DNA from 4 places in the Arthrobacter sp. TMS2-4 genome. Region 3 is predicted to be linked to each of the others. Evidence: riboswitches for the same ligand, from Rfam matches in the RefSeq annotation. Region 3 holds a riboswitch; each other region holds the start of a gene.
The links. A riboswitch is a leader RNA that binds a small molecule or an ion and turns the genes downstream of it on or off. The one in region 3 is predicted to bind cyclic di-AMP.
Positions count from the first base shown of each region.

Region 1: it holds a riboswitch for cyclic di-AMP, as region 3 does, so the genes downstream of both, ACX80F_RS14760 (LysM peptidoglycan-binding domain-containing protein) here and ACX80F_RS03215 (C40 family peptidase) in region 3, are expected to answer to the same signal.
Region 2: it holds a riboswitch for cyclic di-AMP, as region 3 does, so the genes downstream of both, ACX80F_RS15760 (C40 family peptidase) here and ACX80F_RS03215 (C40 family peptidase) in region 3, are expected to answer to the same signal.
Region 4: it holds a riboswitch for cyclic di-AMP, as region 3 does, so the genes downstream of both, ACX80F_RS11380 (NlpC/P60 family protein) here and ACX80F_RS03215 (C40 family peptidase) in region 3, are expected to answer to the same signal.

Region 1 covers NZ_JBTNDI010000014.1:29,630-33,244, reverse strand. Annotated here, with positions in the region: gene ACX80F_RS14765 (cytochrome c oxidase assembly protein) at 1-410, opposite strand, end outside; gene ACX80F_RS14760 (LysM peptidoglycan-binding domain-containing protein) at 666-1,547, opposite strand; cyclic di-AMP (ydaO/yuaA leader) riboswitch at 1,550-1,779, opposite strand; gene ACX80F_RS14755 (metal-sensitive transcriptional regulator) at 2,089-2,499, shown strand; gene mobF (MobF family relaxase) at 2,586-3,615, opposite strand, start outside.
Region 2 covers NZ_JBTNDI010000017.1:30,890-34,504, reverse strand. Annotated here, with positions in the region: gene ACX80F_RS15765 (TetR/AcrR family transcriptional regulator) at 123-719, shown strand; gene ACX80F_RS15760 (C40 family peptidase) at 869-1,816, opposite strand; cyclic di-AMP (ydaO/yuaA leader) riboswitch at 1,823-1,990, opposite strand; gene ACX80F_RS15755 (metal-sensitive transcriptional regulator) at 2,326-2,646, shown strand; gene ACX80F_RS15750 (heavy-metal-associated domain-containing protein) at 2,736-2,951, shown strand; gene ACX80F_RS15745 (heavy metal translocating P-type ATPase) at 3,217-3,615, shown strand, end outside.
Region 3 covers NZ_JBTNDI010000001.1:687,061-690,675, forward strand. Annotated here, with positions in the region: gene rnc (ribonuclease III) at 1-212, shown strand, start outside; gene mutM (bifunctional DNA-formamidopyrimidine glycosylase/DNA-(apurinic or apyrimidinic site) lyase) at 213-1,175, shown strand; cyclic di-AMP (ydaO/yuaA leader) riboswitch at 1,287-1,494, shown strand; gene ACX80F_RS03215 (C40 family peptidase) at 1,497-2,357, shown strand; gene ACX80F_RS03220 (NAD-dependent epimerase/dehydratase family protein) at 2,546-3,511, opposite strand; gene ACX80F_RS03225 (alpha/beta fold hydrolase) at 3,508-3,615, opposite strand, start outside.
Region 4 covers NZ_JBTNDI010000008.1:21,179-24,793, reverse strand. Annotated here, with positions in the region: gene ACX80F_RS11385 (HNH endonuclease) at 1-143, opposite strand, end outside; gene ACX80F_RS11380 (NlpC/P60 family protein) at 355-1,326, opposite strand; cyclic di-AMP (ydaO/yuaA leader) riboswitch at 1,332-1,499, opposite strand; gene ACX80F_RS11375 (metal-dependent transcriptional regulator) at 1,630-2,328, opposite strand; gene serC (phosphoserine transaminase) at 2,579-3,615, shown strand, end outside.

The sequences.
Region 1 (3,615 bases), on a different contig from region 3:
AGGCCAGCGTGGGCGAGCCGGAGGACCGGGCGCCCGAGTCCGCGGTGAGGGGTCGCACGCAGCAACAAGGTGCCCGGTCGACCCAGGACCAGAAGAGGGGGAACGGCCATCATGAGGGTGAGCTGCTGGAACATGAACACGGAGAACATCCGAAGGCCGTAGCCCTCAACTCCTGCGCCCATGGTGATCATGATGATGATGCAGCCCAATAAAAAGATCGCTGTTCGCCAGATCGGCCAGGATCGGCCCATCGACCACAGGCGGATCGCCCCGGCAAGGTAGAGCACGCCCAGAACCAGAGCGATTACGGGGATGAGCGGAATCGGTTGCAGCGTTGGTGCCAGGTAGGTCGCCCACGATGGTGGGGCCTCAGGTATCCACACTGGCCCACTGACCCACGGATCATTCATTGCTGTACAACCATCCAAACTTCACGGTCTCGCCAATGTCTAGGGTGCAGTGTGCGGCCGTCGGAACTCACTACACCCCGTTAAGCGGAACCAGGCACTGAGCGAATGGCGCCCGCGGCCAGTGCCTTACTTCCGGCCCGGACCGACATCCAGGGGACCGGTGACGGGCGGGCAAGGAAATAGCGGTAAGCACCCCCGTCCAGGGCGCTCACCGCCATCTCAGCTTGAGGGCAGCCACTTCACCGATGGGTGAAGTTAGCCGTTAACGCGTACGAAAGTGGATCCGGCGAGGTCAGAGAGGGAGTGCTCCATGGTGAGGTTCGCACCATTCATGCCGCTGCTGATGACCTTGCCGCCACCGACATAGATAGCGACGTGACCCGGACGGACCACGAGGTCACCCGGTGCCGGGGTGGCGACGACAGTTCCGTACTGCAGGAACTGCATAGGGCCGAGGTCTCCGACGTTCTTGCCGATCGAGCGCAGGGCCCGCTCGACGAGGATGGTGCAGTCCTGGATGGACCCGATCTGAGAGTACGCCGAGGCGACGAGGGCCGCGCCGACGCCGCTAGCGGGAACGGTCGGCGCTGCGGGAGCTGCCGGGGCGATCGGGGTGATAGCGGCCGAGGTCAGGGAGTATGTGGGCTGAGCTGCTGCAGGAGCGGGTACTGCAGTCGGGGCTGCGGCAGGTGCGCTGTAGAAGACCTGGCTGACTGGGGCTGCAGCGGGAACCGCGGCTGCGCTGACAGCAACATTGGTAGCGGCGCCGCCGGAAAGCCGGAGCTGCTGACCCGGGTAGATGACTGAGGCGTAGGACAGGCCGTTGGTCGCGAGTAGCGCATCGAGGTTCACGCCGTGCTTGGCGGCGATGGTGCCCATCGTGTCGCCGGAGGTGACCGTGTAAACGCCGGCAGCAGCGGGAGCCTGTGCGGTGACGGGGCGGGTGTCCTGCGTGTAGGTGCCGGCCTGGGCGGCGGGGGCTCCGATAGCGAAGACGAGGCCGCCGGTCGCGGCTGCAATGATGGCCGGCTTGCCGAGCGCGACAGCGCTGGTCTTCGCGGAATACGACAGGCCCTCGAGGGCGATGGAGTGGGTGACGACGGCGCGGTGGCGCGCGGGAATGGACGTACGTGACATGGTGGTTGCCTCTCCCATGCCTGCGGGGTGAGCTGTCGGGTTCGGATGGGAGTCACCCGGCCGTCCTTCATCCCTAGTGCTGTTTCTGCAGTAGCGAAACGCTGCTGCAGGTCCCGGCACGTCGGTCGTTGGATCGACTTAACCCCGAGGGCCATCACACAAAGAGCGTGCGGTGACCCGGTGGAAACGTGGTTCCCCCGTCCCTGCCATATGGATTGTGCGAACGGATCCCGGAGCAGTGGCAGGACTCGGCATTCTGCGCGGGAGAGTGGTCTCGACGGGTGCCGGGATCACCTGAGGAGAATACCCCAGGGTGGTATCGATAGTCACATTTATGTAACGTCGTCCGGCGTGTTGTCGCGACACGCTGCTTCAGGGCTTGCTAACGGGCTTAGGCGGAACTTCCGGTCCTGTTGTTCGTTCACCTCCTCTCGTCGTTGACGGATACTAGTGATGGCCGTGTACCTCGCGCGGCCGAGGACCGCATCAACGGCTACCTGTGCTGGGCAGCAGCGCGTCGATGATGATGAAGGGGACGACAATGCCCACCTATCCCGCATCGAACGTCACGGATGAGACGACTACTCCCCCGACACAAGCAACTTCCGACCCGCTTCCTCAGCACGACGCTGAAACTCACCCTCACGGCTATGCCGCCGACAAAGGCGCGTACTTGCGCCGACTCAAGCGCATCGAAGGTCAGGTCCGCGGAATAGCCCGCATGATCGACGAGGACAAATACTGCATCGACATCCTCACGCAGGTCGCCGCCGTGAATAGCGCCATGCACGCGCTCAGTCTGGGGCTTCTGGAAAGCCACCTCACGCATTGCGTCGCCGATGCGGCCCGGGAAACCGCAAGCACAGACAGCACATCTGACCCAACAAGCGTCGAAGCCGTCGACGCGAAGATCCAGGAAGCAACCCAGGCAATAGGCCGACTACTGCGCTAGTCGCTGACCGTATCCAGAAAGCATCAGGGCGACAAAAGCGAGGCTATCGGCAGGCAGACGCGCCCACTCTTGCCGTGCCAGAACACCTACTGTCGGGTTCGGCCTTCGTCTCGTCCTTGAGATTCCTGGGCACGTCGTGCTGCCGCTGAAGCTTCCTCGGATGCTTCCCTTCTCGGTGCGGAACTGGCTGCTGCTTCCCGCCGTCGACGGATAACTTCGACTTGCCGCGTACTCCACCCGGAAGTCCTCTCGGGTGCACGAGCGGCATTCTTGGTCTCGCCAACGGTGGGCTCCTTTGAGCTCTGTTCCTTCAAATCGGTCGCCGGTTCCGATACAGCATGTTCAGTCCCGTCGGTGGGTGCACGGTGCCTTGTTACGGCGCGGGCGATGGCCGCTGCCATGCTCTCCGACTGCTTCGGCTGATCGTCCGACTGGACGGCGTCCACGATCCGTGCCTCTCGCTGCTGCGGCGCCGGTAGCGGATCGCTGGCGGCGGCGCGTTCTGCACGCATACGGTCGATGACGCGCCGGGCAGCGGCCCGCTCGGTCGTCATGCGATCGGCGATCGCCGCCTCATCCGCTGCTTGTTGGATCTGCGTGGCCGACCTCGGTGCGACGATGGTGAGCTCGCTGTGTTTGTGCAGGGCCGTAGCACGCTCAATGAGGCGTTGCGCGGTGGGATCGTCCCGGTACTGCTTGGGGATCAGCGAGGTCTCGTGGGTGCCGATGTTGTACCGGTTCCGGTATGCCTCGGTCTCGGCCGCGATGCTGTGCCACTCGACTGCCTTTGCGTCTTTTCCGGGCACGGGCCCGAGGGCGTTCGTCCACGCGGGCTTTTCTTCCGCGAGTTGCGCACCGCGGACCATGACCTTCTGTCCGAGGTGCGCCCGGAGCCGGTCGAGCTCGGTCCGGTAGGAGGCCGGCACCAGCGGATCCCGAAGGAGGACGGTGGGCGCCAAGTCGTTGCTGACAACCGCTGTGGTGAGCGGTGCGGCAGGTACAGCGGATGCAACGACGCCGGGGGCCTCTCCCCCGGCTTCAGCACCGGTGTTGGTGGGTCGTGCGACGACGCGGAGTTGCTGCTCGTGTCTGATCGCCTCGTCGATGGTGACCTGG
Region 2 (3,615 bases), on a different contig from region 3:
AGGGGGTCGATCCGATGATTCCGCTATGCATGGTCCTCTCAGCGCAGCCGTTGATTCCTCGATACAAACTGTACAGGGGCTGAACAGGTTGTATTAGGTGGAGCGCTTTGTAGGGTGAACCCATGGGGAAGTTGTGGAAGGACACCGTGCAGGAACACCGAAGCTCTGTCCGGGAGGCGGTGCTGGATGCGGTGGCACGACTGGTGGGTCAGGGTGGGGTGCCGGCTGTGTCGATGACAAAGGTTGCTGACGTGGCCGGAATCTCCCGCGCGACCCTCTACAAATATTTCCCGGATGTGGAAGCGTTGCTCGCGGCGTGGCACGAGCGGCAGGTGAATCAGCATCTGGTTCATCTTGGTCAGATGCGCGTTCACGCGGAACGAAGTGGGAATCCGCTTCAGACGCTGAGGTCGGTACTTGAGGCGTACGCGGTGATGTTGCAGCAAGTACCCATGGCGGAGGCGCCCGCGTTCCTGCACCAAGGTGTACACGGCGCGCAGACGCAGGAGCATCTGCGCGACTTTCTGGAGGCCTTGATCAGGAGTGCCGTGAAAACGTGCGCGCAGGAGGCCGGAGGAGGTGTCCGCTCGGACATTGCGCCCCGGGAACTTGCCCTGTTCAGCCTGCACGCTGTGAATGCGGCCGCCGCCCTGCCCTCTGCCGATGCAGCCCGCAGTCTGGTCGGTGTGATCGTGGACGGCTTGGTAATACGTCCATAGGTTCGTCCATAGGTCCGCTTCCGGTGAGCGCTCACAAGGAGCGGCCAGCGGCGTGGGGTGTTTTGGGCAGAGAAAAAGCGGCAGGCACCCCCGTCCAGGGCACCTGCCGCCTTCTCAGTCTATGGAGACGGCGTTCAGGTCAGCGAGTATTAGCCGTTGACTCGCACGAAGGACGAGCCAGCCAGGTCAGACAGCGGGTGCTTGATGGTGAGGTTCGCACCGTTCATGCCGCTGCTGATGACTTCGCCGTTGCCGACGTAGATGCCGATGTGACCGGGGCGGATGACCAGGTCACCGGGGGCGGGCGTGGAGACGACCGTGCCGTACTGGTAGAACTGTGTCGGTCCGAGGTCCCCGACGTTCAGGCCGATCGAGCGCAGGGCCCGCTCGACGAGGATGGTGCAGTCCTGGATGGAGCCGAGCTGGCCGTAGGCCGAGGCGACCAGGGCCGCACCGACACCGCTTGCCGAGACATCGCCGGCGGGAGCCGCAGGGGCTGCCGGGGCGATCGGGGCAATATTGGACGAGAGCAGCTGGACACCGGCCGGTGCTGCGGCAGGGGCCGGAGCGGTGTAGGAAACCTGGGTTGCCGGTGCTGCGGCAGGGGCCGGAGCGGTGTAGGAAACCTGGGTTGCCGGTGCTGCGGCGGGCACAGCAGCAGGGCTCGCGGCGGCCGGGGCCCACGTCGAAGCAGCGGAAGCACCGGAAAGGGTGATCTGCTGGCCCGGGTAGATGACCGAGGCGTAGGACAGGCCGTTCTGCGCCAGGAGCGCGTTAAGGCTGATGCCATGCAGGGCGGCGATGCCACCCATGGTGTCACCCGCAACGACGGTGTGGACGCCGGCTGCTGCAGCGGGAGCCGCGGTAACAGGTGCTGCGGTGGCGGGAGCCTGAACGGTGGTGCCGGCTGCTTCCTGCGTGTAAGTTCCGGCCTGGGCGGGAGCTCCTACGGCGAAGACAATACCGCCGGTCGCAGCTGCGATGATGGCCGGCTTGCCCAGCGCTACAGCGCCGGTCTTCGCGGAATAGGACAGCCCTTCAAGGGCGATCGAGTGATTGACGGTGGCGCGGTGGCGCGCTGAAGTGATTCGTGACATGCGTCGGTTGCCTCTCCCATGCCTGCGGGGTGAGCTGTCGGGTTCGGATGGGAGTGCACCCGGCCGCTTCATCCCAAGGGACGGAAATAAAGCGACTTAACCCCAAGGACCACGCGTGGTGGCCCGTACATCTTGGGTCCCCCGTTCCTGCCATACGGATATGAACGGACGTATCCCCGGCAGCGGCAGGACTCGGCATTCTGCCCGGGAGTGTTCCAGCTGGTGCTGTGAACACTCGATGACAATACCCCCCGCTGGTATCAAATGTCACGTTGGGGTAACGAACGCAAGGGAAAGGCCGCATGCAACACGCCGCGCTGCATGGAAGCGGGGCCCGAGGCGAACTTCGCTTGAGCCCGCCATGTCAAGGGCGCACCCGCACTCCCGTAGCCTGAGGCACCTTTTCGGAGCCAAGCAGGGGATGATTAAGGCGTGAAGAAGATCTCACTTCACCCCTCTTGTTTATATACCCCCAAGGGGTATATATTTTTGTTGTCGAAAGGAACGACGTGACCACCGAAACCGAGGCTTCTGTTCAGCGGGGATACACCGCTGATAAGGACGCCTACCTCCGCAGGCTCAAGCGCATCGAGGGCCAGGTGCGCGGTATTGCCCGCATGGTCGATGAAGACAAATACTGCATCGACATCCTCACCCAGGTCGCGGCCATCAATAAGGCCCTCCACGCGGTGAGCATCGGCTTGCTCGAAGAGCACATTGCGCATTGCGTTGTCGGAGCAGCTCATGAATCCACCCAGTCCGGAGATTCCGCCGCCGTCGACGCGAAGGTCAAGGAAGCGACCGACGCGATCAGCCGACTGCTTCGTTGACGGTCCGCCGGCAGCCTTGCCGGCTCCGGGCAACCCTGCCGGGTGCCAGATCCCATTCCTCCCCGCTCTGCCGAGAAAGAGAACATCCCATGCAAACGACCATTAACATCACTGGTATGACCTGCGGCCACTGCGTCTCGTCGGTCATGGAGGAACTTTCCGGCGTGCCCGGGGTCGAGGGGGTCGATGTGCAGCTCAACGCCGGTGGGGTCTCCACAGCGACGATCACGGCCGACGTGGATCCCGATCCGGCAGTGCTGAGCAAAGCAGTAGAGACCGCCGGTTACACGGTCGTCGACAGCTGACCCTCACACCACCACAGCCTGCATCCCGAACGGGATCCCCACCGCGCCTGTGCAGGGCACAGTTCACTTCCGCGGAGGAGTCGGCACGAGGATTTTCGGGGCGCCATTACGGTACTGAACCCCTGGCACCGCCAGGCAAGCGGTAGGACAGGGCCAGCGAAGCAGTACTTCCCGACGTCGTCCAGCGGTGTCATCGAGCACCGCGCCTCACCAGAGGCACCTCACCCACAGCACGTCATCGAAGCCACGGCAAGGAACTAGACGCATGAGCACCGACACAGGCGTGGGCACCACTGCCGGACAGATCATCGATCTCGACATCGAGGGCATGACCTGCGCGTCCTGCGTAAGCCGGGTGGAACGTAAGCTCGGAAAAATCGAGGGTGTTCAGGCCTCGGTGAATCTCCCACTCGAGTCCGCGACCGTCACGGTACCCGAGGGCGTGAGCGTTTCGCAGATCATCGACACCGTCAACGCCATCGGCTACAAGGCGACCCTGCGCAGCGCTAGCCAACCGACTCGGCAGCCCGCTACCGAAGCCACGGCAACCCGCGTGGCCACCCCTGCAGGTCCTTCGTCTACTGGTGCCGGCGATGACACTGCCGGTGTAGTCGCGCCCGGCTACCGGGTCGGTCCGGGATCGGAGGGGAACGCGCCGTCGGGG
Region 3 (3,615 bases):
TCACGGCGCGCCTGCTGATCGGCGGAACGGAGTACGGTTCCGGCTGCGGCAACTCGAAGAAGGAAGCCGAGCAGGAGGCCGCCGCCGCATCCTGGAAGACGCTCGCCGTACCGCCGGATCCACTGCCGTCGGGTCGTCCGGCCGACGCCGCTCCGGCCGACGGCCGCAGCCCCGGTGTCCCCGATCCCACCCTGTCGCCCGACGGACCCTGAGTGCCTGAACTTCCCGAGGTCGAGGTCGTCCGCCGCGGCCTCGTGCGCTGGGTGGCGGGCCGCACCATCGACGCAGTGGACGTCCTCGATCCCCGGTCCCTGAGGCGGCACCTCGACGGCGTCGAGGACTTCGTCGGCACCGTCGCCGGCGCCCGGGTGGGGGATGTGGTGCGCCGGGGGAAGTTCCTGTGGATGATCCTCGAGGACCCCGACGATCCCCGCGACCGCCCGCACGTCGCGCTGATGGCGCACCTGGGGATGAGCGGACAGCTCCTGGTCGAGGCACCCGATGCTCCATCGGAAAAGCACCTGAAGGTCCGCTTCGCACTCTCCCCGGCGGACGACGACGACGGCACAGCGCTGCCGGGCGAGCTGCGGTTCGTCGACCAGAGGATCTTCGGCGGGATGTTCGTCACAGAGTTGGAGGCCACGCCGGACGGCCTGCCCGGCGGGCTCGGCGCCTCGAACCTGCCACTCGTACCCCGGCAGGCGGCACACATCGCGCGCGATCCCCTCGACCCCGGATTCTCCCTCGACCTGTTCCACGAACGCCTGCGCGCGCGCCGGACAGGTCTCAAACGTGCCCTCCTCGATCAGGGGCTCATCTCCGGGATCGGCAACATCTACGCCGACGAGGCGCTCTGGGCGGCCGGATTCCACTACGCGCGCCCCACGGACACCATGCGTCGCCCCGACACCCGACGCATCGTCGACGCCGTCACCTCGGTGATGGAACGGGCACTGGCGGCCGGCGGCACCAGCTTCGATTCCCTGTACGTGAACGTGAACGGTGCGTCGGGGTACTTCGCCCGTGATCTGGAGGCCTACGGGCGGGAGGGCCGGCCCTGCCGCCGGTGCGCGTCCGAGGGACGGACCACGCTGCTGCGCCGCGAATCGTTCATGAACAGGTCGTCCTACCTGTGCCCGTCCTGCCAGGCCAGACCACGCAATGCACGGATCTGAGATCTCGGGGCAGAAAAAGGTGATCCACACCTCGTGATCTAAATGTGACAACTGGCGTTACCAGCCGGTACGGTTGGTCTCGCGTCCGATCCACAACGGATGGGCGCCCATCCTCACACTGCCTAACCCTGTCGATGAGGACGGACCGTTCGCACTACACATTCGACAGGGGCGGGGGAACCACTAGCGGACTCGATCACGGGTCCTAGGGGTAAAGACACGCGCAGACCGGTACTGGGGACGACGGTCTGTAGGAAGCGTGTCCGGATGTCCCATCCGAACCCGACAGCTAACTTCGCAGGCATTGGGAAAGGCATCATTATGTCCAAGCAGAGCCATAACGCGCGCCACCGGGCAGTCCCCACGCGCACCAACCCCTTCGTCACCGCCTCGCGGGCCTTCTCCGCAAGCGCCTCGGTCGCCGGCAAGCCTGCCGCCGTCGTCGCCGTTGCATCCGGCCTCATGCTCGGCGCGTCGCTTCCCGCGAACGCCGCCGGCGAGGTCAGCACCCAGTCGGCAGCGGCCGGCACCCACACCGTCCAGGCCGGCGACACCCTCGGGTCCATCGCCGCCATGCACGGCATCAGCCTCGACGCCCTGTTCGCGGCCAACGGCCTTGGCTACGCGTCGGTCATCTACCCCGGCCAGTCGATCTCCCTCGGTGGATCCGCCGCTCCTGCTGCCCCCGCGCAGTATTCGGTGCAGTCGGCATCCATCGTGGCAGCCCCAGTCGCAGCACCCGTGGCAGCCCCGGTCGCAGCGCCGGCACCTGCCGCTCCCGCCGCAGCACCTGCTCCGGCAGCCACCCCCGCCTACAGCCTGCAGTCCGCGGCGTCGATCGCGCCCATCGGTGGCGGCGGCATCGTCGGCACGGCCATGCAGGGCGTCGGCTCCGGCTACGTGTACGGCGGAACCGCGTTCGGCGCTTGGGACTGCTCGGCCTTCGTGCAGTGGGCCTACGCCCAGAACGGCATCGACCTGCCGCGCACCACCTGGGCCCAGTTCGCCTCCATGACGCCGACCAGCAACCCCCAGCCGGGTGACCTGGTGAGCCAGAACGGCGGCAGCCACGTCGGGATCTACCTCGGCAACGGGCAGATGGTCAGCGCCCTGAACGCCTCGCAGGGCACCCTGGTCCACTCGGTCAGCGCCATGTCCGTGGACGGGTACTACACCCGCTAGTCGGGTCGCACGGCCGGCAACACCAGTTCGACGGTCAGAAGGACGGGATGCATCACGCATCCCGTCCTTCTGCGTTCCCGGACTGTCCGACGAGGCCCGGGTCCGCGCCCGTCGCGCACCCGGGGTGGGTTCTCGACGGCGGGACCCGCCACACCTGCGCGCTCAGGGAAAGGAGCGCCGCACCGGGGCTACCTGTAGAACGCCGCCAGGCGCTCGAGTCCCTCGTCGACGCTCACGGACGGGCGCCAGTCGAGCACGGTGCGCGTGTGCCGCTGGTCGAACCAGTGCGCCGTCGACAGCTGCTCCGCCAGGAAGCGGGTCATGGGCGGTTCATCCGTCCGGCCCAGCCGCAGCCAGACCCGCTCGATGACGGATCCCGCACCGCGCGCGAGTGCTCCGGGGACGGACCGGACGGGTGGTTCGACCCCGCCGGCCCGGCAGATCCCCGCGAGCAGCTCGGCGATCGGGCGGGGCTCGCCGTTGGTGACGACGAGAGCCTGGCCCTGCGCCGCGTCCATGCGCCGCAGGCAGGCGACGATGGCCGACGCCGCATTGTCGACGTACGTCGTATCGATGAGTGCCGTCCCGCCGTCGAGCAGGGGCAGACGGCCGTGCCGCGCGCGGTCGATCACGCGGTCGACCAGCTGGGTGTCGCCGGGGCCCCACACGATGTGGGGCCGGATCGCGGCGACCCGGAACGACGGCGTCGAGCGCGCCAGCGCGAGCAGCTCCGCGGAGGCCTTGGTGCGGGCGTAGTCACCGCGGGCGTGCTCCGGGTCCGCGGTGCCGGCGGGAGCCCCGACCAGTGAGGAGCCATCGTGCGCGACGGACGGCGAGGACACGTGGACGACGTCGGTTACTCCGGCGGCCTGGGCGGCGTCCAGCAGGATCCGGGTCCCGTCGATGTTGGTGCGGTCGAAGTCGGCGGGAGCCCCCGTGAAGGACACCTTCGCCGCCAGGTGGATCACGGCGCGGCAGCCCTGCACGGCGGTGGCGACGATCACGGGATCGGTGATCGACCCCAGGACATCCTGCGCACCGGAGATGCCGGAGGGACGGCGCTGGAGACATCGGACGTCGTCCCCGGCAGCGAGAAGGTGTTCGGCGACGGCGCGCCCCAGCATTCCGCTCGCCCCGGTGACGAGGACGGTCACAGGGACCCCGCACGGATGCCGGAGAGGAACCGGCCACACCACTGCGCGATGCGTGTGCGATCGATCTTCGCGTTGTGCCGGATGTCCACCGGGAGGGCGGGGAC
Region 4 (3,615 bases), on a different contig from region 3:
CCGAAGACGTCGGCAGGACCGACCACCGGGTCGTCGTCCTCCGCCACGACGCTCGCCTTCCCGGTGAGCACAAGGACCAGCGCCCGGCGGAAGGTGACGACCGCCAGCGGTTCATAGCCTGCGTTCAGAACGAGAGTGCGCATTCGACGTGCCCCATTGCTGACCTGTTCCCCGCAACCGGTTGCCATCCCGGGGATCGGGAGAAGAGCTTCGGATTGACACTGCAAGGGTAAACCGCACCCGGCCGTCCGCGTAACGCCGGGCCGACGGGCTGCTCCTTCTGCCACCCGCGGCGGTCGACGCACAGGAGGACCGGCACAACGTGCCGGTCCTCCTGTGCGGGATCGTTCGGGGTCAGCCGCCCACGCGGATGTACACGCCGCCGGAGCCGAGCTCCGCCGGGGCGATGACCGTGGTGTTGCCGTTGAATCCGCCGTGGACGGCCTGGCCGCCGCCGATGTAGACCGCGATGTGGGCCGCGCCCATGCCGCCGTCCGCATAGTAGATCAGGTCGCCGGGGATGGCTTCGCCGGCACTCACGGTGCGGCCGAGGGACAGGTAGCCGGCCGGCCAGCCGTGGAAGTTGATCCCGGCTGCGGCGAGGGAGTTGCTCGCCAGGCGGGTGCAGTCCTGCACGACGCCGAGCTGGCCCCTGGCCGCGGCGGCGATCGTCGCCGCAACGCCGGAGGACGGTGCGGGAGCGGGCGTCGACGCCGGTACGGCGGTTGCCGTGCGGGTCTTCGCGACGGGCGCCGGCGCGATGGGCGCGGCGGGCGCCGCGATCGGAGCTGCCACCGCCGGAGCGGCGACGGCGGCGGGAGCGGCGGGAGCGGCGACGACCGGGGGTGCTGCGACGGCGGGCGCCGGGACCTCGACCGCGGGTGCTGCGACGGCGGGCGCCGGGACCTCGGCCACGGGTGCTGCGACGACGGGCGCTGCGGGAACCGGGGCTTCGACGACGGGTGCCTTCTCGACCGGAGCTGCCACGACGGGAGCCTTCTGCACCGGAGCCTTCGGGGCGACGACCGGCTTGGCCTTCACCCTGACCGGGGTCCTGGCGAAGGACACCTCGGTCGTGTTCGAGGCGACGACGGCGGTCCGCGCGGAGGGCAATGAGACGTTGGAGACCCTGACATCCCGCTGCGGCTTGACGTCAGCGGCGTTGGCAGCGACCCCACTGGTCAGGACCAGGCCCGATACGGCGACGATGACGGCGGCCTGCCGGCCGACGGATCCGGCGTTGGAGGCGACGGCGGCGGACAGACCGGACAGCGGACTGATGTTTCGGGGCGCGCGGTGGCGGCCCGGTGAAGAGCATGTGGACACGTTGGATTGCCTCTCCCAACGCCTGCGAGGTGAGCTGTCGGATTCGGATGGGAGTCACCCGGCCGCTGCGGAAACAGCGACTTAACCCCGAGGATCTCTTGTCAGAGACCCAGAATTGGTTCCCCCGCCTCTGCCATGCGATGGTGCGGACGGACCCCCGGCGATGGCAGAGCTAGGCGATTCGCAGGAGAGTGCCCGATTCGTAGCGAGTCCGGCACGAGTTGAAAGCTACAGCACGACGCGAGGTATGTCACATTCCGATCACGAAATGGTGTGTTTCTGGTGACGACCCGTGTGTTCCGGTCAGTCCTCGAGTGACACGAAGACGTGTGCGGCGACCTCGGGCGGCAGTTCGAGGGCCCCCTCGACGCCGGGGACGCGCACCGAGACGTAGCCCCCCACCGATTCGAGGCTGAGTCGTGCACCCGGGCGCAGTCCGCCCTCGTCGAGCTGGGTGAGGAGTTCGGGATCCACCTGGATGGGCTCTGCGAGGCGGGCGAGCGTGACCAGGCTGCCGGGGGTATAGGTGGCCATCGCGGACAGCAGCGTGACGACGCCGTCAGTGAACTGCTCCGCCTCCACGCCACCGATCGCAGCCAGGCCCGGAATCGGGTTACCGTACGGGGAGTCCGAGGGCTTGCCGAGGAGCTCGTACAGCCGGCGCTCCACCCGCTCGCTCATGACGTGCTCCCAGCGGCATGCCTCGTCGTGCACGTACGCCCAGTCGAGTCCGATCACGTCGCTCAGCAGTCGCTCAGCGAGACGATGCTTCCTCATGACGCCGGTGGCACGGCGTCGGCCGATCTCCGTAAGCTCCAGGTGCCGGTCTCCGGAGACGACCACGAGGCCGTCGCGTTCCATCCGGCCGATGGTCTGGGACACGGTGGGGCCGGAGTGGCGCAGCCGCTCGGCGATGCGCGCACGGAGCGCGACGATGTTCTCTTCCTCGAGCTCAAGGATGGTCCGCAGGTACATCTCGGTGGTGTCGATGAGGTCCGTCATGCGGTTCAGCTCCTTGGTGCGGTGCGGGTGCGCGGCTGGATGCCTCACGCCGGTGAGGGGTGCGGCCATCAGCCCGGCTCCGCCCCACGCCTCCCAAGGTTAACGCATGGCATCGTGGGCCCGGCAATTCCTGGATACGTCGGGACCGTCGGCCGGGGCATGCCTCCCGGACGGCGTTAACAAATGGAGGGCCGTCAGCCGCTGGGGCAGAATGAGGTCGATACCCCGCCGCCCCAGAGCTGGAGCCCCCATGAGCGAATCGCCCCGCATTCCCGCACACCTCCTCCCCTCGGACGGGCGCTTCGGTGCGGGTCCGTCGAAGGTCCGGAGCGGCCAGGTCGACGCCCTGGTCGCCGCCGGCGCCTCCCTTCTCGGGACCTCCCACCGGCAGGCCCCGGTCCGTGACCTCGTGGGCCGCGTCCGCGAGGGGCTCAGTAGCTTCTTCACCGCCCCCGACGGGTACGAGGTGGTTCTGGGCGTGGGCGGATCGACGGCGTTCTGGGATGTCGCGACCTTCGGGCTCGTCGAGCGGAAGGCCCAGCACCTCTCCTTCGGGGAGTTCGGCTCCAAGTTCGCGTCCGCCACGACCAAGGCACCGTTCCTCGACGCCTCCAGTGTTCTCACGAGCGAGCCGGGAACCCGACCGGACGCGACGGCGGAGGCGGGGGTCGACGTCTACGCCTGGCCGCAGAACGAGACCTCCACCGGCGTGGCAGCACCCGTCCAGCGGGTCGAGGGCGCCGACGACGGGGCGCTCGTCCTCGTCGATGCCACCTCGGCAGCGGGCGGGCTCGACGTCGACGTCTCCCAGGCGGACGTGTACTACTTCGCACCGCAGAAGAACTTCGCGTCCGACGGCGGACTGTGGCTCGGCCTGTTCTCCCCCGCAGCGCTCGAGCGTGCCGCACGCATCGCCGCGAGTGACCGGTGGGTCCCGGACTTCCTCAACCTGCAGACCGCCGTCGACAACTCGCGCCTCAACCAGACCTACAACACGCCGTCGCTGGCGACCCTCGTGACGCTGGACGCCCAGGTGCAGTGGCTCAACGCGCAGGGCGGCCTGCCCTTCGCCGCGGCGCGGACGGCGGACTCGGCGGGGCGGCTGTACCGCTGGGCGGATGCCTCCCCCGTGGCGAGCCCGTACGTGGCCCGGACCGAGGACCGCTCCAACGTGATCGTGACCGTGGACTTCGACGACTCCGTGGACGCCGCCCGCATCGCCGCCATCCTCCGCGCGAACGGGATCGTCGACGTCGAGCCGTACCGGAAGCTGGGGCGCAACCAGCT